One region of the Pseudahrensia aquimaris genome, then DNA from elsewhere that is predicted to be linked to it. Evidence: predicted binding sites of a transcription regulator. Region 1 holds the regulator's gene; each other region holds the start of a gene.
The links. Region 1 encodes LexA, which represses DNA repair genes until DNA is damaged. Its sites were predicted from a motif close to TGTTCNNNNTGTGTTCNG; they were not measured.
Positions count from the first base shown of each region.

Region 2: ACFQ14_RS00300 (ImuA family protein) is a predicted target of LexA. The motif match lies at 3,315-3,332, and genes of this name have one in related genera.
Region 3: recA (recombinase RecA) is a predicted target of LexA. The motif match lies at 1,501-1,518, and genes of this name have one in related genera.
Region 4: ACFQ14_RS11750 (DNA recombination protein RmuC) is a predicted target of LexA. The motif match lies at 2,938-2,955, and genes of this name have one in related genera.

Region 1 covers NZ_JBHTJV010000013.1:99,203-104,928, forward strand. The annotation lists gene ACFQ14_RS13980 (ComEC/Rec2 family competence protein) at 1-804, shown strand, start outside; gene lexA (transcriptional repressor LexA) at 817-1,512, opposite strand; gene ACFQ14_RS13990 (molybdopterin molybdotransferase MoeA) at 1,644-2,843, opposite strand; gene moaC (cyclic pyranopterin monophosphate synthase MoaC) at 2,840-3,316, opposite strand; gene trpC (indole-3-glycerol phosphate synthase TrpC) at 3,321-4,136, opposite strand; gene trpD (anthranilate phosphoribosyltransferase) at 4,133-5,164, opposite strand; gene ACFQ14_RS14010 (SurA N-terminal domain-containing protein) at 5,206-5,726, opposite strand, start outside.
Region 2 covers NZ_JBHTJV010000002.1:62,439-68,164, reverse strand. The annotation lists gene ACFQ14_RS00310 (error-prone DNA polymerase) at 1-851, opposite strand, end outside; gene ACFQ14_RS00305 (Y-family DNA polymerase) at 864-2,564, opposite strand; gene ACFQ14_RS00300 (ImuA family protein) at 2,461-3,285, opposite strand; gene ACFQ14_RS00295 (glycoside hydrolase family 9 protein) at 3,485-5,726, opposite strand, start outside.
Region 3 covers NZ_JBHTJV010000026.1:256,304-262,029, reverse strand. The annotation lists gene ACFQ14_RS17025 (pseudouridine-5'-phosphate glycosidase) at 1-458, opposite strand, end outside; gene ACFQ14_RS17020 (PfkB family carbohydrate kinase) at 492-1,376, opposite strand; gene recA (recombinase RecA) at 1,638-2,744, shown strand; gene alaS (alanine--tRNA ligase) at 2,983-5,640, shown strand.
Region 4 covers NZ_JBHTJV010000009.1:621,680-627,405, reverse strand. The annotation lists gene ACFQ14_RS11770 (phosphopentomutase) at 1-589, opposite strand, end outside; gene truA (tRNA pseudouridine(38-40) synthase TruA) at 653-1,408, opposite strand; gene fmt (methionyl-tRNA formyltransferase) at 1,408-2,304, opposite strand; gene def (peptide deformylase) at 2,314-2,871, opposite strand; gene ACFQ14_RS11750 (DNA recombination protein RmuC) at 2,982-4,199, shown strand; gene ACFQ14_RS11745 (CAP domain-containing protein) at 4,235-4,672, shown strand; gene ACFQ14_RS11740 (glutathione S-transferase) at 4,677-5,342, shown strand; gene ACFQ14_RS11735 (NAD(P)H-hydrate dehydratase) at 5,357-5,726, shown strand, end outside.

The DNA.
Region 1 (5,726 bases):
ATCGCCAATCTGGCAGCGATGCCGTTGGTTTCAGTGATTGTGATGCCGCTGGCTTTGATATCTGTTTTGGCGATGCCATTCGGGCTCGAATCTTACCCGCTTTGGGTGATGGCTATGGGGGTGGAAGGGGTTGTGGGTGTCGCAAAATGGGTTGCGGAGCACGGCCCGAGCGGAGCTACTGGACGTTTGACGGTATCCACTTTGATTTTCGCAACACTAGGGTTGTTGGTGTTGTGCTTGTTAAAGACACGCCTGCGTCTGATCGGCGTCGGATTCTTCATTCTGGCTGGGCTTATGGCGGGGAAAAGCGCTCGGCCTGACGTTTTAATTTTGGAGAATGGCCGGCAGGTAGCGGTGTTTGGCAGCCAAGGGAACATGGCACTGTTGCGTCCAAGGGCGGAGAAGTTTTCAGTCGGAATCTGGCAACGTGCCTATCCGTTTTCTGGGGGCAACGAGGTTGCAGAGCGTTTTGCCTGTGATCTGGGCGGGTGTTCATTCGAGACGCAGGGGCTCGTGATTGCCCACATTTCAGCACGTCACGGATTGGGCGATGATTGTCATATGGCGGATATTTTGATCGTGCCGTTTGCTGCCGATGGATTGTGTTCTGATATGGCTGAAATTGAGCGCCCCTTGATCATCGACCAAAAAAACCTGCGTCGACATGGTGCTCATGCTCTGCACATCGGTGGTTCTGCAAATTCAGCATCAAAAGGTTCGACGCGAGCTATAAAATTGCGCGTCGAAAAATCTTTCAGCGCCGCGCCGCGACTTTGGACGCGGCACCGCTTTGCTGTGGATTAAGCGCAGACGTTATCAGTGATAGCGCCTGATCAGTCCGACGAGTTTGCCTTGAACATTCACCCGATTGGCATCGAGCAGCCGCGTTTCATAGGCGGGGTTGGCTGCGACCAGAGCAATTTGCCCATTCTCTCTTCGGAATGTTTTCAACGTTGCTTCTTCGTCATCAACAAGAGCGACGACGATATCACCGGGTTCGGCCGAGTTGGCATGGCGGATGACGACCGTGTCGCCATCAAAAATACCGGCTTCGATCATCGAGTCTCCGTTCACTTCCAAAGCGTAGTGTTCGCCCATGCCGAGCATGTCGGGGGACACTGCTATATCGTGGGTATGCTCCTGGATTGCCGAGATCGGCGTGCCGGCAGCAATGCGGCCCATGACAGGAACCGTGCTCGATTCAGAAACCGACGCCGCAGCTTTGCTTAAGCCGCCTTCGATAACGCTTGGCATAAATGATTTAGCCTTTTCGGCATCAGCGGAAACAGGTGCAAAACCTTCCGGCATCTTCAAAACTTCCAAGGCGCGCGCGCGGTTTGCAAGGCGCCGGATAAACCCGCGTTCTTCCAGAGCGGTAATCAGGCGGTGGATGCCGGATTTGGATTTCAATTCCAGCGCATCCTTCATCTCGTCAAAAGACGGGGGAACACCGTCTTCCTGGAGACGGTTGTGGATGAACATCAACAATTCGTGCTGTTTGCGCGTAAGCATGGTGTGGGCCTTTCGTGCTGGCCGTCTGCGCGGACATCAGCTGAACTGACATGCGCGATTCAGAAAATACAAAGCGTGAACATCGTTACATGTTCTTTCTTCGTTCTGCAACCCTGTTTGCAAAGACTGATCTAAAGAGGGACCACATGGCATGTTGCGCCACGCTTCAGAGCGGGTGCGTTGGCAGGCCGAATGAGCAGGCAATTTGATTGGTGGTAGAGCCGGATTATCGACGAGTCCTGGCTAGCAGCCGGTGTTACCCACCAATCGCCGTCCATTAATTCGTATGTCGCCCGGGCATACTCCTCGCGCTCATTGTTCTGTGGCAGATCCACAGCCAAGCGTGCGGTTTGGTGATGCGTTTGTGCGGGCAGCCCGAGCATGGATTTTATCAGCGGGGCGAGGAAAATGGTGGTGCAAACGAGCGATGATACGGGGTTGCCGGGCAGCCCGAGATAGCGCTGTCCTGAGGGCGCGGTTCCGAAAGTTACAGGCTTGCCGGGGCGCATGGCGAGCTTCCAGAAATCCAGCGTGACACCGCGTGTTTCCAGCGCATCCTGCACCAGATCGTGATCGCCCACGGACGCGCCGCCAAGTGTAACCACTATGTCTGCGCCTTGTGCTGCTTTGAATTTTTCCTCCAGCGATTTCATCGTGTCGGATGCGATACCCAGATCGAGAACCTTGCCACCGGCTTTCTCCACCAAAGCGGCCACACCAAACGTGTTGGACGCGATAATCTGCCCCGGCTCCAGCTTCGATCCTGGCACGCGCAATTCGTCACCCGTGGCGATGATTGCTACCAGCGGCCTGCGGCGCACGGGCAGGGCCGGGTGGTTCATGGCTGCGGCGAGGGAAAGGCTGCCGGCGTCGAGAATTTCACCCGCTGACAGCAATTCATCACCTTCGGCGAAATCCAGTGCAGCTGGCCGGACATACCGGCCTCTTTCTTCAGCTTGCAATGCGGTGACGGAGTCGCCGGTTGTCTGCGCGTTTTCTTGGATCAGTATCGTATCTGCGCCCTCTGGCACGGGCGCGCCTGTGAAAATGCGCACGCATTCGTTCGTGCTGATGGAGCCGTGGAAGGGGTGGCCAGCCGCGCTTTCGCCAACCAATGTGAGGTTTGCAGGCGCAGAGGCAATATCATCCGCCCGAACCGCATAGCCATCCATTGCAGAGGCAGGAAAGGGCGGTTGTGTGCGCAGCGCGCTTATATTTTGTGCCAACACGCGGCCAGCAGCCTGACGCAGCGCTACATCTTCAGATGCCAAAACTTCACTGGTTTTAAGAATGGCCGCCAAGGCATCGGCAACCGGCATCAAAGCGCTCACGACGCGCTCCACTCGCCCGATTTGCCGCCGCTCTTTTTGAGCAAGCGGGTGGGGCCAATTTCCATAGCGCGGTCAACGGCTTTCGCCATGTCGTAAATCGTGAGTGCCGCAACGGATGCAGCGGTGAGCGCTTCCATTTCTACGCCCGTTTGACCATTGACCTTCGCCAGAGCCTGTATGCGAATGCCCGGCAAAGCTGCGTCCGCTTCCAGCCTGATTTCAACCTTGGTCAGAGCCAGCGGGTGGCACAGGGGAATGAGGTCAGACGTTTTCTTTGCCGCCATTATTCCGGCCAACCTTGCGGTGCCGATCACGTCGCCCTTTTTGGCGTCGCCAGAGAGGATCATTTCAAGCGTCGCGGGCAGCATTTTGATGCAGCTTTCTGCAATCGCGGTGCGGCTGCTATGGGCTTTGTCGCCCACATCAACCATATGAGCTTCCCCTTCCTGATTGAGGTGGGTGAGGTCGGTCATCGGGTCAGGCCGCGTCCGTGCGACTGGCTTTACGATCAAGCAGGGCCTTTGTGGCTGCGGCTACGTCGTTTTGGCGCATCAGGCTTTCCCCGATGAGGAACGTTTCCACGCCGCATGCAGCCATTCGGGTGAGATCGACGGGCGTAAACAGGCCGCTTTCGCCAACAATTATGCGGTCTTCCGGCACCAGCGGGGCCAGCGTTTCGGTCGTTGTCAGGCTTACATCAAAGGTCTTGAGGTTGCGGTTGTTTATGCCGAGCAGGGGGGATGTGAGATTCAGCGCCCGGTCCAATTCCTCGCGGTTGTGCACTTCCAGCAGCACATCCATGCCAAGCTCGAATGCCGTCTCTTCAATCGCCTTGGCTTCGTCGTCGGCTAGTGCGGCCATGATGATGAGAATGCAATCAGCGTTCCACGCGCGGGCTTCATAGACTTGGTATGGCTCGTAGAGGAAATCTTTGCGCAGACAGGGCAGGGACGTCGTCTTTCGGGCTTGCATCAGGTATTCCGGCGCACCTTGGAAAGAAGGCGTGTCGGTAAGCACTGACAAACAGGCTGCACCGCCTTGCTCGTAGGCTTTGGCGAGGCTTGGCGGGTCGAAGTCTTCCCGGATCATACCTTTGGACGGGCTGGCTTTTTTGATTTCTGCAATGAGCGCGTAATCGCCTGCCGACAATTTGGCCCGCAACGCTGTTTCAAAGCCGCGTGGGGTGTCTGCATCTGCCGCTTTTGCCTTAAGTTCAACCAGCGGGATAGCAGCTTTTGCGGCTGCGATTTCTTCGCGCTTATAGGCTTCGATTTTCGCCAGAATATCGCTCATGCCTTGGCAACCTTCGCACTGGAATTGGAGACTTCAACGAGGTGGGCGAGGGTTTGCTTGGCTTTGCCGCTGTCGATGGCCCCTGCTGCCATTTCAGAAGCCCGAAGCAGGGTGTCCGCCAATCCGGCTACCAGCAGGCCAGCGCCTGCATTGAGGCGAACCATATCGCGGTATCCGCCTTCTTCGCCGTCAAGCAGACGGGTGAGAGCGGCTGCGTTGTAGTGTGAATCGCCGCCCAGAATGGCTTCCATCTTGTGTTCGGAGACACCGCCGTCAGAGGGCGAGATTTCGAATGTGGTCACTTGGCCGTCTTTCAACTCCGCGACGGTCGTTGGGCCCGTTACAGTGATTTCATCCATACCATCGCCGTGTAAAATCCATACGTGATCAGAGCCCAAGTCCTTCAGCGCGTGGGCCAGCGGTTCCACCCACTGTTGCGCAAATACGCCGGTGGTCTGGCGCTTGACGCCTGCCGGGTTGGAAAGGGGGCCAAGCAGGTTATAAATCGTGCGTGTGCCGAGTTCAGAGCGTGTTGGGCCGACATGGCGCATGGCGGAATGGTGGGCAGGGGCGAACATGAAGCCCAGCCCGACTTCTTCGATACAGCGCTCAATGGTGGCGACGTCTGCGCCCAGATTGACGCCTAAGACTTCCAGCGTGTCGGCTGTGCCGCTTTTCGACGACAGCCCGCGGTTGCCGTGTTTGGCGATTGTTGCGCCAGCGGCGGCAGCTACGATGGCAGAGGCGGTCGAGATGTTATAGGAGCCGGATTGGTCGCCGCCCGTGCCCACGATATCGATGGCGTCGGCTGGCGCTTTGGCGGGCGTCATCTTGTTGCGCATTGTGGTGACAGCGCCGGTGATTTCATCAATCGTCTCGCCGCGGGTGCGCAGGGCCATCAGAAAGCCGCCGATCTGGCTCGGCGTTGCTTCGCCGGACATCATGATGTCGAATGCAGCTGTCGCTTCTTCGCGGGTGAGCGGCGTGCCAGAGGCTGCGAGCGCAATATAGTGTTTGAAAGCGTTCATCGACCCGTAGCGTCCCCTTGCTCGGCTTTTGTCCCTAATGATCAGCGCTGAGTTAGTGCACGCTGCATCAGTTCGGGGTTGAAGGTGACGGTGTAACTGGTTTGAAGGTTGGCGATCAACTGCTCCAACAGATCGTTTGCAGCGCCCAAATTGGCTTGTTCGACTTCGTTTTGGATCGGCTGGCTGATCTGCGCTTCAGGACGTTTTACACTTGCTACCTGCAACAGGATTTTTGATCCTTCGGCAACGCCATCAGCTATGGCGATGGTTTTATCGTCGCCGCTAAATCCAGCGATTGTTGCGGCTTCGGGAAAACTGGGTTCTTTGCCCAAGCGCTTCAGGAAAGCGGTCGTTTTGGCTTCCGTGCCAAGCTCTGCTGCCAAGTCCGCCATTGTAGCGCCGCCTTCCAGGCGTGCTTTCAGGCTATCAGCCTTGGTTTGGGCTTGTTTCGAGCGCTCCACAGCAAGCCAGTCGTTGCGTACCCGATCCTTCACTTCATCCAGCGTGCGGTCGCGGGCGGGGGTGATTTCCAGAACGTCATACCAAACCGAACCGATGTCCT
Region 2 (5,726 bases), on a different contig from region 1:
AGGTTGAAATCGCACAGCGCCACGATCTCTTGTGTTGCAGTTATGGCTTGCGGATAGTCCTTGAACAGACGCGCCATTTCCTGCGCTGGCTTCAAATGTCGCTCCGCATTCGCTTCCAGCAAGAACCCCGCCTCACCGATCTGACATCCTTCGCGAATACACGTCACCACATCCTGCAATTTACGGCGATCAGGGTGATGGTAGAGCGCATCATTGGTAGCGACGAGCGGGATAGATTGTTCGGAAGCCAAAGCAGCGATAGAGCGCATGCGTTTGCGATCATCGCCGCGATAAAGGTGATTGAGAGCCAGCCAGACGCCGTTCTGGCTTGCTTGCTTGAGTTGTGAAATCATTGTCGTCAAGTCATTACGCCGAGCGTCAAAGTCGGCCGGCGGCAAGACGATCAAAACCTGTCCCTCACAGCGGGCCACAAGATCGCTCAGCGCAATATCGCATTCCCCTTTGGCAGCGGAGCGCTTGCCATCAGACAGCAGCTTGCAAAGGCGACCATAAGCTTTGCGGTCGGATGGGTAGCAAAGACACGAAAACCCGTCCGTCAGTTCGATGCGAGCGCCCACAAGCAGTTGCACCCCCTCCCGCTTAGCTTCCGCATGGGCGCGCACGACACCCGCCAGCGTGTTGCTGTCCGCTATGCCGATGGCCGTGTGGCCAAGCGACTTTGCCTGAATGACCATTTCGCCAGGATGGGAAGCCCCGCGCAAAAACGAGAAATTTGTCAGGCATTGGAGTTCTGCATAGGCTTGCCCACCATCTGGTGACGCAGCTTGCTCCGCTCCGCTTGCCTTGGGTCGTTTGAACGGAATGGGCGGGTTTTCGGGAGGACGTGACACAGCAATGGCTCCCTAAAACAAGCCGTGCACGAACCAGCGTATCGTTCGCACGGTATCGGGTTGGGTTTGCTCGTCGCCATCATCGCTTGCCGCTTCTTCCGTCTCGATCGGATCGTCTCTAATGGAACGAAAAATCCAATAGCGCCGGCCTTCGCTGTCCTCCACATCGTAGTAGTCACGGAAAGTCGCGCTGGATTTGGTTTTGAGATCGTCGTGCCACCATTCCGGCAAGATACGCTCCGGCCCCCGCGCCCGGATCACCCGGCGCATCACACGCCGCCAGACAAATTGTGCAGGCGGGCTGTCTGGAAGTGCGGCTGTCACCTCCGCAGGCTCCGGCCTTGGCAACAACCGCAAGGGGCGTGGAGACCAGACGGGCTGCACCGCTTTCCAAGCCTGCCAATCAACGGGTGTGGTGACATCAACAAGCCGTTGCGACCGTTCCGGCACATGGCTTGTGCGCGGGGCGGGCTTAAAAACAGCCTTTCGAGCAACACGATTGCCAACGCTATCAGCAAATGCCGCAAGCGATGCGCTGGTCTGCTGGGCCTGTTCAGCGTCCATCATGTCATGCTGGTTTATGTGAACAGGCTCTGCGCCGATTGCTTCCAGCACGAACAGGTCGATCCCGTAACCGCAATCAATGTGGTCTAATCTGTCATTGAACAGACGGCGTATGGAAGCGGGTTTGTTGACGGGTTGTGAAAGGGCGACATGGGTTGACCCCAGCCCTCCGTCGGCACGGTATCCTATCAGCTGAAACCGTCTTGCCCCTTGGCCAGCTTTGGCCAACAGGGCGCAGAGTTCCGGCAAAAGCTCATCGAGCACAAGGCCAATCGCACCCTGTTCAAGCGCCAATTCCGGGCATGGCTTTGTGATGCGAAACTGCTTTGGCTCTTGAATGTATCGCAATGGCTCAGCCACCGCGCCGCAAAGTTGATCCAGCCGCCATTGGACAGAACGCGCCGCTCCCTGTGCATCACGTTTGCTGCGCGACTTGGCCGTTTCCCGAAAGCGCCGTTCCAGTGCAGAGCGCGGCAAAGGCCTTACATCACCGATGCGTTTTAACCCCAACCGTTTGAGCAAAACGACCGTATCGTCTTCCAGCCGCAAAGCTTCGACCGGGAGCCCATCCAGCGTGTCCGGCTCATGATTTCGCGGCAGGATGTGCACCTTCGCGCCACCATAATGCCCCAACGCGTGACAGGCCGCAGGCGTATCGCCAAACGCAAGGTATGTGGTGAACCCCATTCTGCCCAGCCGGTCGGCTATATCCTCGGCCATCTTATGTTCGCCGCCAAACAAATGGTCACAGCCCTCCGTGTCCAGCAGGAAGCCGTCTGCCCCATGAAAGGACACTGCGGGAGAATAGCGCAGCATCCAGCGAGCCAGCGTTGAGAGCGCTGCGTGATCTGCCGCAATGTCGTGCTGCTCAACCCGAAGCGCAGGCATCATCGTGCGTGCGTCGGCCAGTTTCATATCCGGCCATAGACCTTCATTTTCAGCGTCCGGCCCAACCGCGCTTATGCGTGTGCCTTTCGCACCATTGGTCACAAGAACCAGCGGTCCTTGCGGGCGGGCGTCAGCCAAAACTTCGCTTTTGGCCGCTTCATCCCACCATGGCTTTGGCTGGCCCTCCCGTCTGTTTTGGACTTTCAGAAACCGTTCGATGGGAAAGTAGGGAAGTCTCACGAAAAGAATGCGTCTGGTCATCCCAGCTAATCCTCCATGGGTAGGATGCGTTGTTGGTGATCTGGTCTTGCTGCATTTCAGGCATCGTTCGGCCGCTGCGAACTCTTGGCAGCGCCACGCGCCATGTGGGAAGGCCGGGGCCGAATGGGTCCAATGGATCTTCTTCACCCTGACACGGAGCTATCTGCCAGCGCGTCAGCGCCGCAGACCCGCGCCCGCTATCGGATTGTGCGTTCAATAACAGGCAGGGGCGATTATGGGTTTTGCACAGCATGGAAAGGCGACGCGAGCCCACAAAGGTCGGTCGCGGCCCCTCACCAATCACAGCTGCCACACCGTCTGTTTTAAGCGCCTCTTCCATCGCAAAATGCAGATGCAGAGGATGATTGACCTTCGCAAAGATGATCTGTGCGGGGGATATACCGTAGCGTTCGACGCCATGGGCGTAGAGCTGGCCAAAATCACCCACTTGGTCCGAAGTCACACACCAGATAATCGGCTGTGACGAACGAAGCCGAGCCAGCAACCCAAACGAAAAACCAGTAAGAGACGGCATGTCAGTGGAGCGCAACGGCTCCACTTCATGCAGTCCCGCGTGGCTCAGCCCGCCAGATGGCAAGCAGGCATCAATCCGTTCAACACCAGTCTTCCATGCGTTATGATTGGCGTCATCGCCTTCGGCAATAGTGGGAAAAAAGCCCTCAAAACCTACCTTTTCTAACTTCTTTTCAGAACGCTGCATAACCACCTCTCAAATCAGAAAGATGATTATGTTCCTATTTTGTTCTCATTACGAGTCATAATTTCCTATCTCAAAACCAAAGGTCTGCTTTTGCGTTCAATATAGTAAAGCCAGTGCGCCCGCTCTCGACCAGACTCGCACCCAGCATCTACAGAATGTACCCCCTCACTGACGAAAAAGTCTGCAAAAACTGTTCCGATCAGACAAAGTCGAAATCGCTGATCTCTTCTTCCGCCATGCCCTTTAAGACAACCGAGATTTGGAACTCCTCAAGGGCGAGCATTAAGTCCATGCCTTGCTGGCTTATCACCAAGCCATCAGTGCCCGTCTCCGAAAAATTCAGTTTGTCGGTGTTGATATCGAAATCCAGTACCGTGTCGTTGCCAGACCATCTCACAAATTCGAATACGTCTTCACCTTCACCGCCGGACAAGACATCGTCACCCCACTGACCATTGATAACATCATCACCGGCACCGCCGTGCAGTTTGTCAGCGCCTAAACCGCCCCGCAAATCATCGTCGCCTTCGCCTCCTCGTAAAATGTCGTCGCCGCCGGAACCGATCAGCTCGTCATTTCCTGTGCCGCCATTGAGAATGTCATTGCCAACATCGCCAAACAGCAAGTCGTCGCCTGTCCCACCCAAAGCACGGTCATCGCCTTCGCCTGCCCAGATGGAATCGTTACCGGCCCCACCTCTGATAGTATCGTTACCCTCATCACCAGCCGCGCCGTCATCACCGTTGCCGAGATAAATGAGGTCATCGCCGGCGCCGCCGACAAGAAAGTCATCTCCGCCTAAACCTTGCAATATATCGTCCAAGCTGGAGCCGTTCAGTGTGTCCCGCTCTTGAGTGCCAAAAAGCGTCACGCCATCAGGCGCTTCTGTGGGCGGTTCAGGCACATCGGTTTCCGGCTCCATTGGTTCTGGCTCTACAGGCTGCGTCGGTTCGACAGGTTCCGGCTCCACTGGGTCGGGAGCGGTCGCCTCATCCACGCCATTGAGACTGGCCAGATATCCCGAAACAAAAGTCACATCCATCAGACCTTGCTGAACCGTATATTCGGTCACCGGGACGTTGAAAAAGTAGCCGTTGAAACTCTCGGTAATGGGCGAGTCGATGCCTGCGGGATAAATGGCTGATTCAACGGTATCGGTATAAAACCCCCCAAATTTTTTCACGTCCGCCCCGCCATAAGCCACGATACCGGGAGGCGCATCGCGGCCCAGAGTATCCGCGTCAACAACCAGAAGCTCCCCTGGTTGCCGCACACCGTTTGGCGCAAGATCGGAAACGCCGGTGAGATAACTCATGTTCAGCGGATTTGCGCCTAGCGCGAACTGAATTTCGTCTTGCGCCAGTTCGAGGTATTTCTCCTCGCCTGTTAACGCGTGAAGCCTTGTGTAAATATCGGCTGCATAGCTTGGCTGGGAGTGCGTCGCGCCGAATCCATAGCCAACGAAGGGGTTCCAAGTTTGCCCCCACGCTCCCCTGTCGAATTCCTCCAGTTCACGGACTTCATCAATCAGGTCTTCGATGCCCCGTTGCGCAACGGCTTGGTCCACTCCATCCAGTTCCGTGCGGCTATAGGTGAACGCCGCTTCATACTGATGCTCGGTGAAGTCGATCTCAGCCACTTCCTGCGTGTAGTTCGTGGTCGCCAGATAAAGCTGGTTGTAAGCCTCGTCTCCTGTTGCGCGATAAAGCTCTGCCGTTGCGAGATTGCGCGCAAGGCTCTCCTCCGGCGCTGATAGATTTGCCTCACCAATGTTGTCTTCAGCCCACGCCATGGCGCGCTCTGCGGCTGAAAGGTATTCCGCTGCTCTCACCTCGTCATAAGCTTCCACAACAAAAGCAGCTTTTGCCGCGGTGGCTGCAAATTCCCAAGCTGTCCAAGGGTCGGCTCCATAGGCATAGACTTGCTTAGCTTCACCCCATGAACCTTCAGCGAAGTCCGGCGGACCATTGGTTTCAAGGCCGCCCAGCACACTTCCATCATCCCGTTGCATACGCATGAAAAAATCGACGTTCCAAAGAGCTTCATCCAAAATATCGGGCAACGCATTGTCCTGTTCAGGGATCGACAAGCCATTTTGCTCGGCGAACTCTGGCGCTATCTCCACCAACTCGATGAGTTTTCGGCTTGCCTCCAAGTGCTGTGGGCGACGATCAAAATCACCCGCGTCGTGCCACCCACCGAACAGATCATCTACTGTTTCGCCTGTGAGGTTTTCCGCGAACTTCTCAAAGGGATCTTCCAGACTAGGATTGTAGCCCTCTCTCGATTGATCAATCCGTACAGTGGTGATCTGGACTTCTGTGCCCTCAGGAAGTGACGCCGGGCGCGTCCAATCTGTGAACTCTTCTTCTAAGGCGATGCCGCTGCGCTGATGATAAAATCCGCTCGCGGCGACATCAAAGACCTCCGCCCAGTGATTG
Region 3 (5,726 bases), on a different contig from region 1:
ACGACCGTGACAGGCGTTTTGGCGAGCTCTTCCAGATCGGCAGAAATATCGAACGTCGTTTCAGCGCCTCGGTGCACGCCACCAATGCCGCCGGTGGCGAACACGGCGATACCAGCAAGGTGCGCTGCAATCATGGTCGCTGCCACTGTGGTCGAACCGGTTTTACCCTGCGCCAGCGCATAAGCGAAATCGGCGCGCGACAGTTTCATCACATCTGTCGCTTTGCCGAGCTGTTCCAGTTCTTCATCTTCCAGCCCGATGTGCAGCACGCCCTCAAGAACGGCTATTGTTGCCGGTTCCGCCCCTTCATCGCGCACGGCTTGTTCGACAATGCGTGCTGTCTCGACATTTTGGGGCCAAGGCATGCCGTGCGTGATGATGGTGGATTCCAGCGCAACGAGCGGCGTGCCTGCCTCGCGGGCGGCTTCAACGGATTTGCTGTATCGGATGGAGAGCATGAATAAGTTCCGCAATTGCAGGTTGGGTTTGGCCTATAGAACGACAGGGGCAGCAAGACCAAGCGCTTGGCCGATATCGGCGCGATAGGGTCCGTCGATGGACAAGATCAACTGCGAGGCTTTAATGCCAGTTATAGCGGCATCACAGAGCGACTTGCCCGATGACAGTTCAAACAACGTCAATGCGGCCAACGCATCACCCGCGCCGGTGACATCTTTGATGGCGCTGAACTGTGAAACGGGCTGGCGCGTGATTTTGCCGTTTTCCAACATCCAAACTGGGTTTTGGCCCGCGCTGATAACCGCGGACTTCAACCCCTGTTTGGATAATTGCTGAAGAGCTTCTTCGACGGTAATGGCACCCTGCGCCAAGGCCAGTGCTTCGCCTTCGTTAGCGAAGAGCAAATCGATATTTGCAATCAGCTTTTGCAGCTTGCCGATCTTGGCAACAGAAACGCCCAAGGCACAAAGCTGCTCAGCGTTGGCTGCAATCGTTTCAAGAGCCTGTTCCGGTAGATTGGTGTCGATCACGGACCATCCGGAAGTGCTGGCTTCCGGCGCGCTGAAGCCGTCATAAATTGCCATGTCGGCTAGCGCGGCGACCAAATCGCCGTCATGATCTAAGATCGCGGTGTATTGCGCCGTTTGCTCGCCGGATTGAGCCAAAAGTGTCACTCTGCGCCGGGCGACCTCCTCGCAAACCATGTCTGCGGCGGCGTCTTCGCCCAAAATGGAGTGGAGCGTGATATGACACCCACAAGCGGCCAGCAGGCTGGCTGTATTAAGGGCTGCGCCTCCCACACGTTCCTGGAAACGCCCTGGCGTGGAGCGACCGGACAGAATTGGCTCACTTGCCCATCCCAATCGGTCAACATGAGAAGCGCCGAAGAAGACAAATGGGGAAAGGGTGGTTGTCATATGCCCGCGGTGCCACGAGCGGGCCGCTTGATCAAGGTTGTCGAATCGTGCGGGTGGGACATGTTCTGACGGCAAAAACTGTGACCTTCACATTCGGTCGAGAGTGGCAGTTTGATGTTTGACTGTGAACAAAATTAGAACAAATAGAGTTTTATTGCTTAATAACAATAACTTAAATTGGTATTTACAAATGAGAACAAAAACGGTACAAAAACACCAAATTGCAATGCACGCACAACACGTGAAATAAGGATGACCAAGATGGGCGCACCGAACCTAAAAGTGGTTGAGGACAAAAACGTGGATAAATCAAAGGCGCTCGAAGCAGCGCTCGGCCAGATCGAACGAGCGTTCGGCAAAGGCTCCATTATGCGCCTTGGCGCGAACGAGCAAGCGGTGGAGATCGAGACGATCCCAACTGGCTGTCTTGGTCTCGACATTGCGTTGGGCGTTGGCGGTTTGCCAAAAGGGCGGATCGTTGAAGTGTATGGCCCTGAATCGTCTGGTAAGACGACTCTGGCACTGCACGTGGTGGCTGAAGCTCAAAAGAAGGGCGGTATTTGTGCCTTTGTGGATGCCGAGCACGCGCTCGATCCGGTCTATGCCCGTAAACTTGGTGTTGATCTTGAAAACTTGTTGATCTCCCAGCCTGATACCGGCGAGCAAGCGTTGGAAATCACCGACACGCTTGTCCGTTCCGGCGCTTGTGATGTGCTGGTGATCGACTCGGTTGCCGCTCTTACCCCGCGTGCTGAAATCGAAGGCGAGATGGGCGCGTCACTTCCGGGCCTTCAAGCTCGGTTGATGAGCCAGGCGTTGCGCAAGCTCACAGCGTCGATTTCACGGTCGAACACGATGGTGATCTTCATTAACCAGATCCGCATGAAAATCGGTGTCATGTTCGGTTCGCCCGAAACAACCACCGGCGGTAATGCGCTCAAGTTTTACTCGTCCGTGCGCCTCGACATTCGCCGCATTGGCGCGATCAAGGATCGTGACGAGGTTGTTGGCAACCAGACACGTATCAAGGTCGTCAAAAACAAGCTTGCGCCTCCGTTCAAGCAGGTCGAATTCGACATTATGTATGGCGAAGGTGTCTCAAGAATGGGCGAACTGGTTGATTTGGGTGTTACAGCCGGGATCGTTGAGAAGTCCGGTGCATGGTTCTCGTACGATAGTCAGCGGCTGGGGCAGGGGCGTGAAAATGCCAAGACCTTCCTCAAGGAAAATCCCGAAGTTGCGCAAGAGATTGAAGGCAGAATTCGTCAAAACGCCGGTCTTATAGGAGAGAAGCTTCTTGATGAGCCGACAGGCAAGGATGAAGAAGGTTCCGAGGCGGATTTGGATCTGGGAGAAGCTGCAAGCTGATCGGCCTGCTTCTGGGCTATATACTCACAAAAGGCCGCTTCGATCCGAGGCGGCCTTTTTGTTGGGGGTGCTCATTGTGGCTTTGGGTTGAACTGATCGGCCCGGCTCGTTTCAAGTGTGCGCAATGCACAGTTGAAATTATCCTGCGAAACTGGTCAAAGCTGCGCAATCCTGTGTTGCACTCTTGTTCAACGTTGGGACATTTCAACGGCATCAAAACTTTGGGAACATACATCCAATGACCGGCGTAAACGATATTCGCTCTTCCTTTCTCTCGTATTTTGAGAAGAACGGACACACGGCGGTTGAATCCTCACCTTTGGTTCCGCGCAATGATCCCACTTTGATGTTCACCGCCGCTGGTATGGTGCAGTTCAAGAACGTCTTTACGGGGCTGGAAACACGTGACTACACGCGCGCCGCCACATCGCAAAAGTGCGTGCGGGCAGGGGGCAAGCATAATGATCTTGATAATGTTGGCTACACGGCCCGTCACCACACATTTTTCGAGATGTTGGGCAATTTTTCGTTCGGCGATTATTTCAAAGCGGACGCCATCGAATTGGCGTGGAACCTTCTAACGAAAGAATTCGGTCTGGACGCCGCCAAACTGCTCGTTACCGTCTATCACACGGACGACGAGGCTTTTGATCTTTGGAAAAAAATCGCTGGATTGAATGATGAGCGCATCATTCGCATCGCAACGTCGGATAATTTCTGGTCGGCTGGTGATACCGGTCCTTGCGGGCCGTGTTCAGAAATTTTCTTCGATCATGGCGATCATATCTGGGGCGGTCCTCCGGGGTCACCTGAAGAGGATGGCGACCGTTTTGTGGAGATATGGAATCTGGTTTTCATGCAATACGAACAGGTTACGCCCGATGAGCGCGTTGATCTGCCCAAGCCGTCCATAGATACCGGCATGGGTATTGAGCGTATCGCTGCCGTGCTTCAAGGCACGCACGACAACTATGAAATTGATCTTTTCAAAGCACTGATCCGCGCCAGTGAAGAAGCGACGGGAGTAGGGTCGGATGAAAAGACACGTGCCAGCCACCGTGTCATCGCGGATCATTTGCGCGCTGTTTGTTTTCTGATCGCTGATGGAGTTTTGCCTTCAAACGAAGGGCGTGGCTACGTTTTGCGCCGCATCATGCGCCGTGCAATGCGCCATGCCAGCCTGCTGGGAGCGCAAGACCCGCTCATGTGGCGGCTCGTGCCAGCCTTGATCGGGCAAATGGGCAGTGCCTATCCCGAACTTGGCCGCAACGAAGCATTGATGAGCGAGACGCTAAAACTGGAAGAAACGCGGTTCCGCAAAACGCTCAACCGCGGTCTTTCATTGCTTGATGAAGCCAGCGCTGAACTCAATGAAGGCGATAAGCTGGATGGTGAAACTGCATTCAAACTCTACGATACATATGGCTTTCCGCTCGATCTGACCCAAGACGCACTGCGTCGCCGCGGCATTGAGGTTGATACAGATACCTACAACGTCGCAATGGAACGTCAAAAACAAGAGGCGCGGGCCTCTTGGCAGGGTGCCGGCGGTGCTGCGGAGGAGAGTATTTGGTTTAAACTGCGTGAAGAACACGGGGCCACAGAATTTTTGGGTTATGGCACCGAAAAGGCTGAAGGCGTTGTTCAGGCCCTGGTTCGTGATGGCGAAACTGTTGGTGCGCTTAAGCAGGGTGAAACCGGTTGGTTGATCGTCAACCAAACGCCATTCTATGGCGAATCCGGCGGCCAGATGGGCGACACTGGTTTGGTATCTGGGCCTGATTGCTCATTGAATGTCAGTGATACCCGAAGGAAGGCGGACGGTTTGTTTATTCATGAGGTCACCGTCAACGACGGCTCGATCAAAGTGGGGGATGCACTTACTTTGGAAGTTGATCACGCCCGTCGCGCTCAACTGCGTGCAAATCATTCGGCCACTCATTTGGTGCATGAAGCGTTGCGTGAAGTTCTGGGCAATCATGTTTCTCAAAAAGGTTCGCTTGTTGCGCCGGAGCGACTGCGTTTTGATTTTGCTCATCCCAAGCCTGTTGAAGTCTCCGAAATGGCCCAAGTGGATGATTTGGCAAACGCCTACGTGATGCAGAACGATGCCGTTACAACCACTTTGATGGCTGTTGACGATGCCATCGAATTGGGCGCACAGGCGCAGTTTGGCGAGAAGTATGGCGATGAAGTTCGTGTGGTTTCTATGGGCAAGATCATGGAAGGCGAAAGGGCCGGCAAACCGTGGTCATTGGAATTGTGCGGCGGTACCCATGTGAACCAAACGGGAGATATTGGTTTGGTTGCCATCGTATCGGAAAGCGCAGTGTCGTCGGGTGTTCGCCGCATTGAAGCGCTCACGGGGAAGGCGGCGCGTGAATATCTCCAAGGGCAGGACGAACTGCTGCGCGAAGCAGCCGCAGCGCTAAAATCCGCGCCTGCAGATGTGCCATCCCGCGTTGCCACTTTGCTGGATGAGCGCAAAAAACTGGAGCGCGAACTGGCGGAAGCGAAGAAACGCCTGGCTATGGGGGGCGGATCGGCGGATCAGGCCGGACCAGAAACGATTGGCGACGTAATGTTTTCCGGTCGGGTGATCGAAGGCATTTCACCGAAAGAGCTTAAAGGGCTGGTTGACGAGGAGAAAAGTCGTCTTGGCTCTGGCATCGTGGCAATTGCCGCCAAAACCGAAGATGGCAAAGCCGCAGTGGTTGTGGGTGTGAGCGGTGATCTGATCGAGCGGTTCAGCGCGGTCGACATGGTGCGGGCAGCGTCTGAAGCCGTTGGCGGCAAGGGCGGCGGCGGTCGGCCAGACATGGCACAGGCCGGCGGACCGGATGGCGAAAAGTGTGATGCCGCGCTTGCGGCGGTGCGAACGCTTATAGCTTCCTAGTCAGCTTTTGTGAGCTTGGTGATTTCTCCTGAGCGAAGCGCTTGGCCTCTACCGTTTTGAGATTGATCTGCATCAACTAACGAAGC
Region 4 (5,726 bases), on a different contig from region 1:
CACACAGCCGATAGAGATTTTCCAGCCCAAAGAATTCTTCGTGCGCGGCGATCTGGATCACGGAATCTGCTGATGTGTAAGCGATAGGTTTGCCAGATTGGATATGTTCTGCGCCAAACTCTTCGATAATTTCAGTGCCCGAAGCGTGCTTGTTGCCCAGCAGACCGGGAAGCTCAGCCTGCGCAATCATCGCGTCGGTGAGGTCTTTGGGAAAAGCGGGAACTGTTTCAGGGAAATGCCCCCATTGGCGGGTAACGGGACAGCCCACCATTTCCCAATGGCCCGACGGGGTGTCTTTGCCGCTGGAAACTTCCGCTGCGCACCCGTAGGCGGCTTTGAACGGACCATCGCTGTCGAAACCCTCTAATCCTTCACCAGTCGCCATCTTGGCAGCGGCGGAAAGACCGAGTGCCTCCAAATTGGGCAAGTTCAAGGGGCCGCTTCGCAAACCCTCCTGATCACCGCCACCACGGGCGCAAGCAGCGGCTATATGGCCGAGCGTATTGGCACCAACATCGCCAAACGCTTCTGCGTCCGGCGCGCCACCTATGCCGACTGAATCGAGAACAATGAGAATGGCTCGTGCCATGAAAAGCTCCTGCGGCTGAATATGGAACGTAGTGTGGCGCAGGGCGAGGCGCGCTTCAACATATCAATAGCTTACTGCCACAAGATACAGTCCGTGCGGGGGCGCGACTGGTGCGCAGGCTTGGCGGTCCCGCGCTTCCAGCGCCACACGCATGTCTTTCGCCGTCCAGCGCCCTTCGCCTGCCAGCTTCAACGCGCCAGCAAACGAACGCACCTGCGAATGGAGGTATGATCTTGCAGTGGTCGAAATTTCAATCACATCAACGCCATGGAGATGGCGCTTTGAGACTCGAAGCGTGTCTAGGGTTTTGACCGGAGACTTGGCTTGGCATTCTGTAGAGCGAAATGTTGTGAAATCATGTTCGCCAATGAGCACCTGCGCGGCCTCATTCATGGCGTCTATATCAAGTGGAACTTTCACGTTCCATGCCAAGCCGCGCTCCACGGTAAGCGGTGCACGGCGCGATATGATGCGGAAAATATAGTGGCGCTGGATAGCACTGAAGCGGGCATGGAATTCGTCATCGACAATTTCGGCGTCAAGAATAGCCACCGTTTCACCGCTCTGGCGCAGATGGGCGTTTACGGCCTCAGTTAGACGAAAACCCGTCCATTTCTGTTGCAGGTCAACATGGGCAATCTGGCCCAGCGCGTGAACGCCAGCATCAGTGCGGCCAGAACCTTGGACGATGCTTCCCGGCTCACCGATATTTTCCAACGCCTGCTCAATGGCTGCTTGCACGCTGAGAACATCGTCCTGCCGCTGCCAGCCGCGGTAAGGGCTCCCATCATATTCTACGGTCAGCCGATAGCGGGGCATTAGGCGAGACCGTCAAACGTGTTGCCACGCAGGAATTCATCGGCATTCATCGGCTTGGAACCGGCCTTTTGCAAGCGGGTGAGGATCACGTCTTTGTTGGCGCAGGCGATCTGAACGCCCTCGCCCGACAACGCTGCGCGGAGGACCTTCACGCGGGTTGATTTGCCGGAGAGCCGCATTTCCGTCCAAGCGCCGGGGAACGGTGACAAGCCCATAATGTGGCGCTGCACTTGCTCGGCGGTTTGAGTGAAATCGATGCGGGTTTCTTCCTTGGAAATCTTGGAAGCATAAGTGACGCCCTCCTCCGATTGCGGCGTCAGCGTTAGCACTCCATCTTCCAGCGCGGCCATCGCCTCAACCATTAGCGCAGCACCCTCTTGCGATAGCGTATCGTGCAGATCGCCAGCGGTCATTTCTGGCGTGATCGGAACTTTGCGCGTCATCGCTACAGGCCCGGTGTCCAAGCCGGCTTCCATCTGCATCACCATCATTCCTGTTTCGCTATCGCCTGCCATGATCGCACGTTGGATGGGCGCAGCGCCGCGCCAACGGGGCAAAAGCGACGCGTGCCCGTTGAAACAGCCATGTCGCGGCGCGTCGAGGACGGCTTGCGGCAGCAAAAGCCCATAAGCGACGACAACCGCAACGTCAGCCTTATGGGTAGCAAACTCGGTCTGCTCGTCCGAACCTTTCAAAGATTTTGGCGTGAAAACCGCAATGCCTAATTCTTCCCCCGCTTTATGAATCGGCGAGGGCGTCAGTTCTAACCCGCGCCTGCCCGCCGGTCGCGGAGGCTGCGTATAGCAGGCAACAATCTCGTGGCCCGCATTGTGCAGCGAGCGCAGCGTTGGCACGGAGAACTCAGGCGTGCCCATAAAGATGATGCGGAGCGCCATAAGCGGGGCTTATCCTATGAAGGGCTTGCCGGATTGTTTGGCAATCTTTGTGAATTTGCGCACCACCATGTCGCGCTTCAACTTCGATAGATAGTCGATGAACAAAACACCATTGAGATGGTCGACCTCGTGCTGAATGCACGTTGCCATGATGCCATCGGCTTCCAAGGTTTGCTCTTTGCCATCCCGATCGAGAAACTTCACCGTACACTCGGCTGGCCGTTCAACCTCTGCATAATAGTCGGGGATCGACAGGCAGCCTTCCTCGTAAACATTTGGCGCATCCGATGTGGCGACAATTTCCGGATTTATCAGAAAGATCGGTTCACGCTTAGGGTCCGGATCTTCCTCACCACGCTCATTCACTTCACGCTCGGCGCAGTCAATCGTAACAACGCGGATCGGTTCACCCACCTGCACGGCGGCAAGCCCAATGCCCGGCGCGTCGTACATCGTCTCCAGCATGGAATCGAGGAACTTCTGGAGGTCACCATCAAAGCGCTCTATCGGCTTGGACGGAGCGCGCAAAATGGGGTCGGGAATATGAACGAGCGGTAGAATGGCCATGGCGGTGAAATAGTGCTTCGCCCTTCGCTGGTCAACGATGCGAGGGCGCTGAACCAACGCAAAAAATGTTCTTGTTTCATTCTATCCCCCGAATCGGCTAGTTTCCCGCGATGAACGCTTTCGATTTTTCCCGCGATTTCCTGACCATCGGCACAACAGTGCTGTCGTTTGGCGATTTTCTCATCATTGCGCTCGGCTTATGTCTTTTGCTGGCGCTGTTTTTCCTGTTTTCGATTTGGCGCAGCGCGAGAATGCGGGCGCTTGAGGCGCAGTATCTTCGCCAGCAAGACGAATTGCGCGCGCAGGAGGCAGAGGCGCGCATGGCCCAGCTCGTTGCCACGCAGAGCGAGCTGACGGGGCGTTTGGCCTCGATGCAAGACAGCGTAACCGTTCAGCAATCGGCGTTCTCCAAGCAACTTGATGAGCGGTTGGCGAACGTAACCGGACGGGTGTCACAATCGCTGGCGGATACGCAGAAAAACACGATGGAAAATCTTGCTAAACTGCAGGAGCGGCTGGCTGTGATCGACACCGCGCAAAACAACATCCAATCGCTGGCGCAAGACGTTGTGGGGCTGCAATCAATCCTGCAAAACAAACAGACCCGCGGGGCGTTTGGTCAAAGCCGGATGGAGGCCATCGTGCAAGATGGTCTGCCGATGGGCTCGTTTGAGTTTCAACCGACACTATCAAATGGAAAGCGGCCCGACTGTACTATTTTAATGCCCAATGACGGACCTGTTCTGGTGGTGGATGCGAAGTTTCCCTTGGAAGCGTGGTCGCGCCTGCAAGAGGCCCAGAATGCCGATGAACGAAAGATTGCAGGAGCGGACTTCAAACGGGATTTGGAAGTTCACGTGAAGGATATAGCCGAGAAATATTTTGTGCCGGGCGAAACGCAGGACACGGCTTTTCTCTTCGTGCCATCGGAATCGATCTTTGCGGAAATCCATGAGCATTTTGAAGGCGTGGTTCAAAAAGCACATAAATCGCGCATCGTTATCGTCTCCCCTTCGCTGTTGCTGCTGTCTGTGCAGGTGATCCAATCGGTTTTGAAAGACGCACGGATGCGTGAGCAGGCGCATCTTATTCAAGGCGAGGTGATGAAGTTCATGACCGACCTCAGCCGCCTTGACGATCGCATCCGCAAGCTGAAAAGCCATCACGACCTGGCGGCCAAAGATATTGATCAGATTTTAACGTCTACCGACAAGCTTACGCGTCATGGCGCAAAGATCGAAAGCTTGGAGTTCGGCGCGCCGGAGGAAACCAAGCCGGTAGAAAAGGGCAAGCCTTTCCTGCGCGCGATAGAGAGTGGCGAACAGTGAGAACAGTTTTAGCAACAGCGCTTTTGGGGCTAACGATGGCTGGATGCACCAGCACTTCAGTGCTGGAAAGCGGGCTGAATGTATCTGGCAACACCAAAAGCCAGTATTCGTCGGTCAACGATGTGCGGCGCAAATTTGGTCTGTCGGTCTTGCAGCGCGACCCTGTGCTGGAGCGCATGGCCAAAGAGCAGTCGCGGCTGATGGCAAAGCATCTCAAAATGACGCACAACACCGAGCGTGGCCAGCGCTTCGCACAGCGCTTGAAACGCGCGGGATACAACAGGCTGGCGGCCGAAAATCTGGCCGAGGGGTATAAAAGCCGTGGCGAGACGATGGACGCTTGGGTGCGCTCGAAACCGCATCGACGCAACATGCTGAACCCGCGCATGAAGCGCTATGGGCTGGGCGTTGTGGAGACAGACCACCCGACACGGGGCAAACGCAAATACTGGACACTGGTTCTGGGCGGCTAGGCTTGTGAGCGATTTGCCTATTTTCTATTCGTTCCGCCGTTGCCCCTACGCCATGCGGGCGCGGCTGGCACTTTTGGCGAGCGAGATCTCAGTTGAGCTGCGCGAAATCAAACTAAAGGAAAAGCCGGAGGCTTTTCTTGCAGTGTCGAAAAGCGCGACGGTTCCTTGTCTTGTTCTCCCCGATGGCTCGGCGCTGGATGAAAGCTATGACATCATGGTTTGGGCGTTAAAGCAGAACGATCCGTTCGATTGGCTGCCGATGGATGGTGCAGAAGGCGACGCAACAGATGCTTTGGTTGAACAGGCGGATGGACCGTTCAAAACCAATCTGGATGGCTACAAATATGCGCAGCTTGACGCTGACAAACTGCCGGTCGCAGACGGCTTGGCACATCGTTCTTATGGGCTGGAATTTCTCGTCAAACTGGATGCTCAACTGGCGGCCTCCGCCGGCTTAGTTGCTGATCGGCTAACGCTGGCGGACGTGGCTATAGCGCCGTTCGTGCGGCAGTTTGCGAATGTGAACCGCGAATGGTTCGATACTCAACCGCTGCCCCATCTGCACGATTGGCTTGCCGCGTTCCTGAGTTCTGATCTGTTCGCAGCGACAATGTTTAAGTTTGACGTTTGGCAACCAGGAGAGGCAGGAATTGTCTATCCACCACGATGAGTGGATCGTCCGATATGGCAGCTATCAACTCACCTTCTTTATGGTGGAAAGCCTTTCCCAAACCGTCCGATGATGGCCACAAATATGATCGAGGCCACGCTTTGGTTTTGTCCGGCGGTGCAGCACAAACGGGCGGTGCTCGGCTGGCCGCGCAAGCGGCGCTGAGGGTTGGCGCGGGTTTGGTGACGGTTATGTCGCCTCCATCTGCTGTCATTGTAAACGCATCCCATCTAACTGCCGTTATGTTGCGGGCCGTCGCAGATGCCGATGAGTTGGCGGCTGTTATGGACGATCAACGCATCACCTGTGCAATCGCTGGCCCCGCACTGGGGTTCAGCAAAACGGCACGAGCCAAAGTGGACGCGCTGCTGCGCTGTCGTCAAA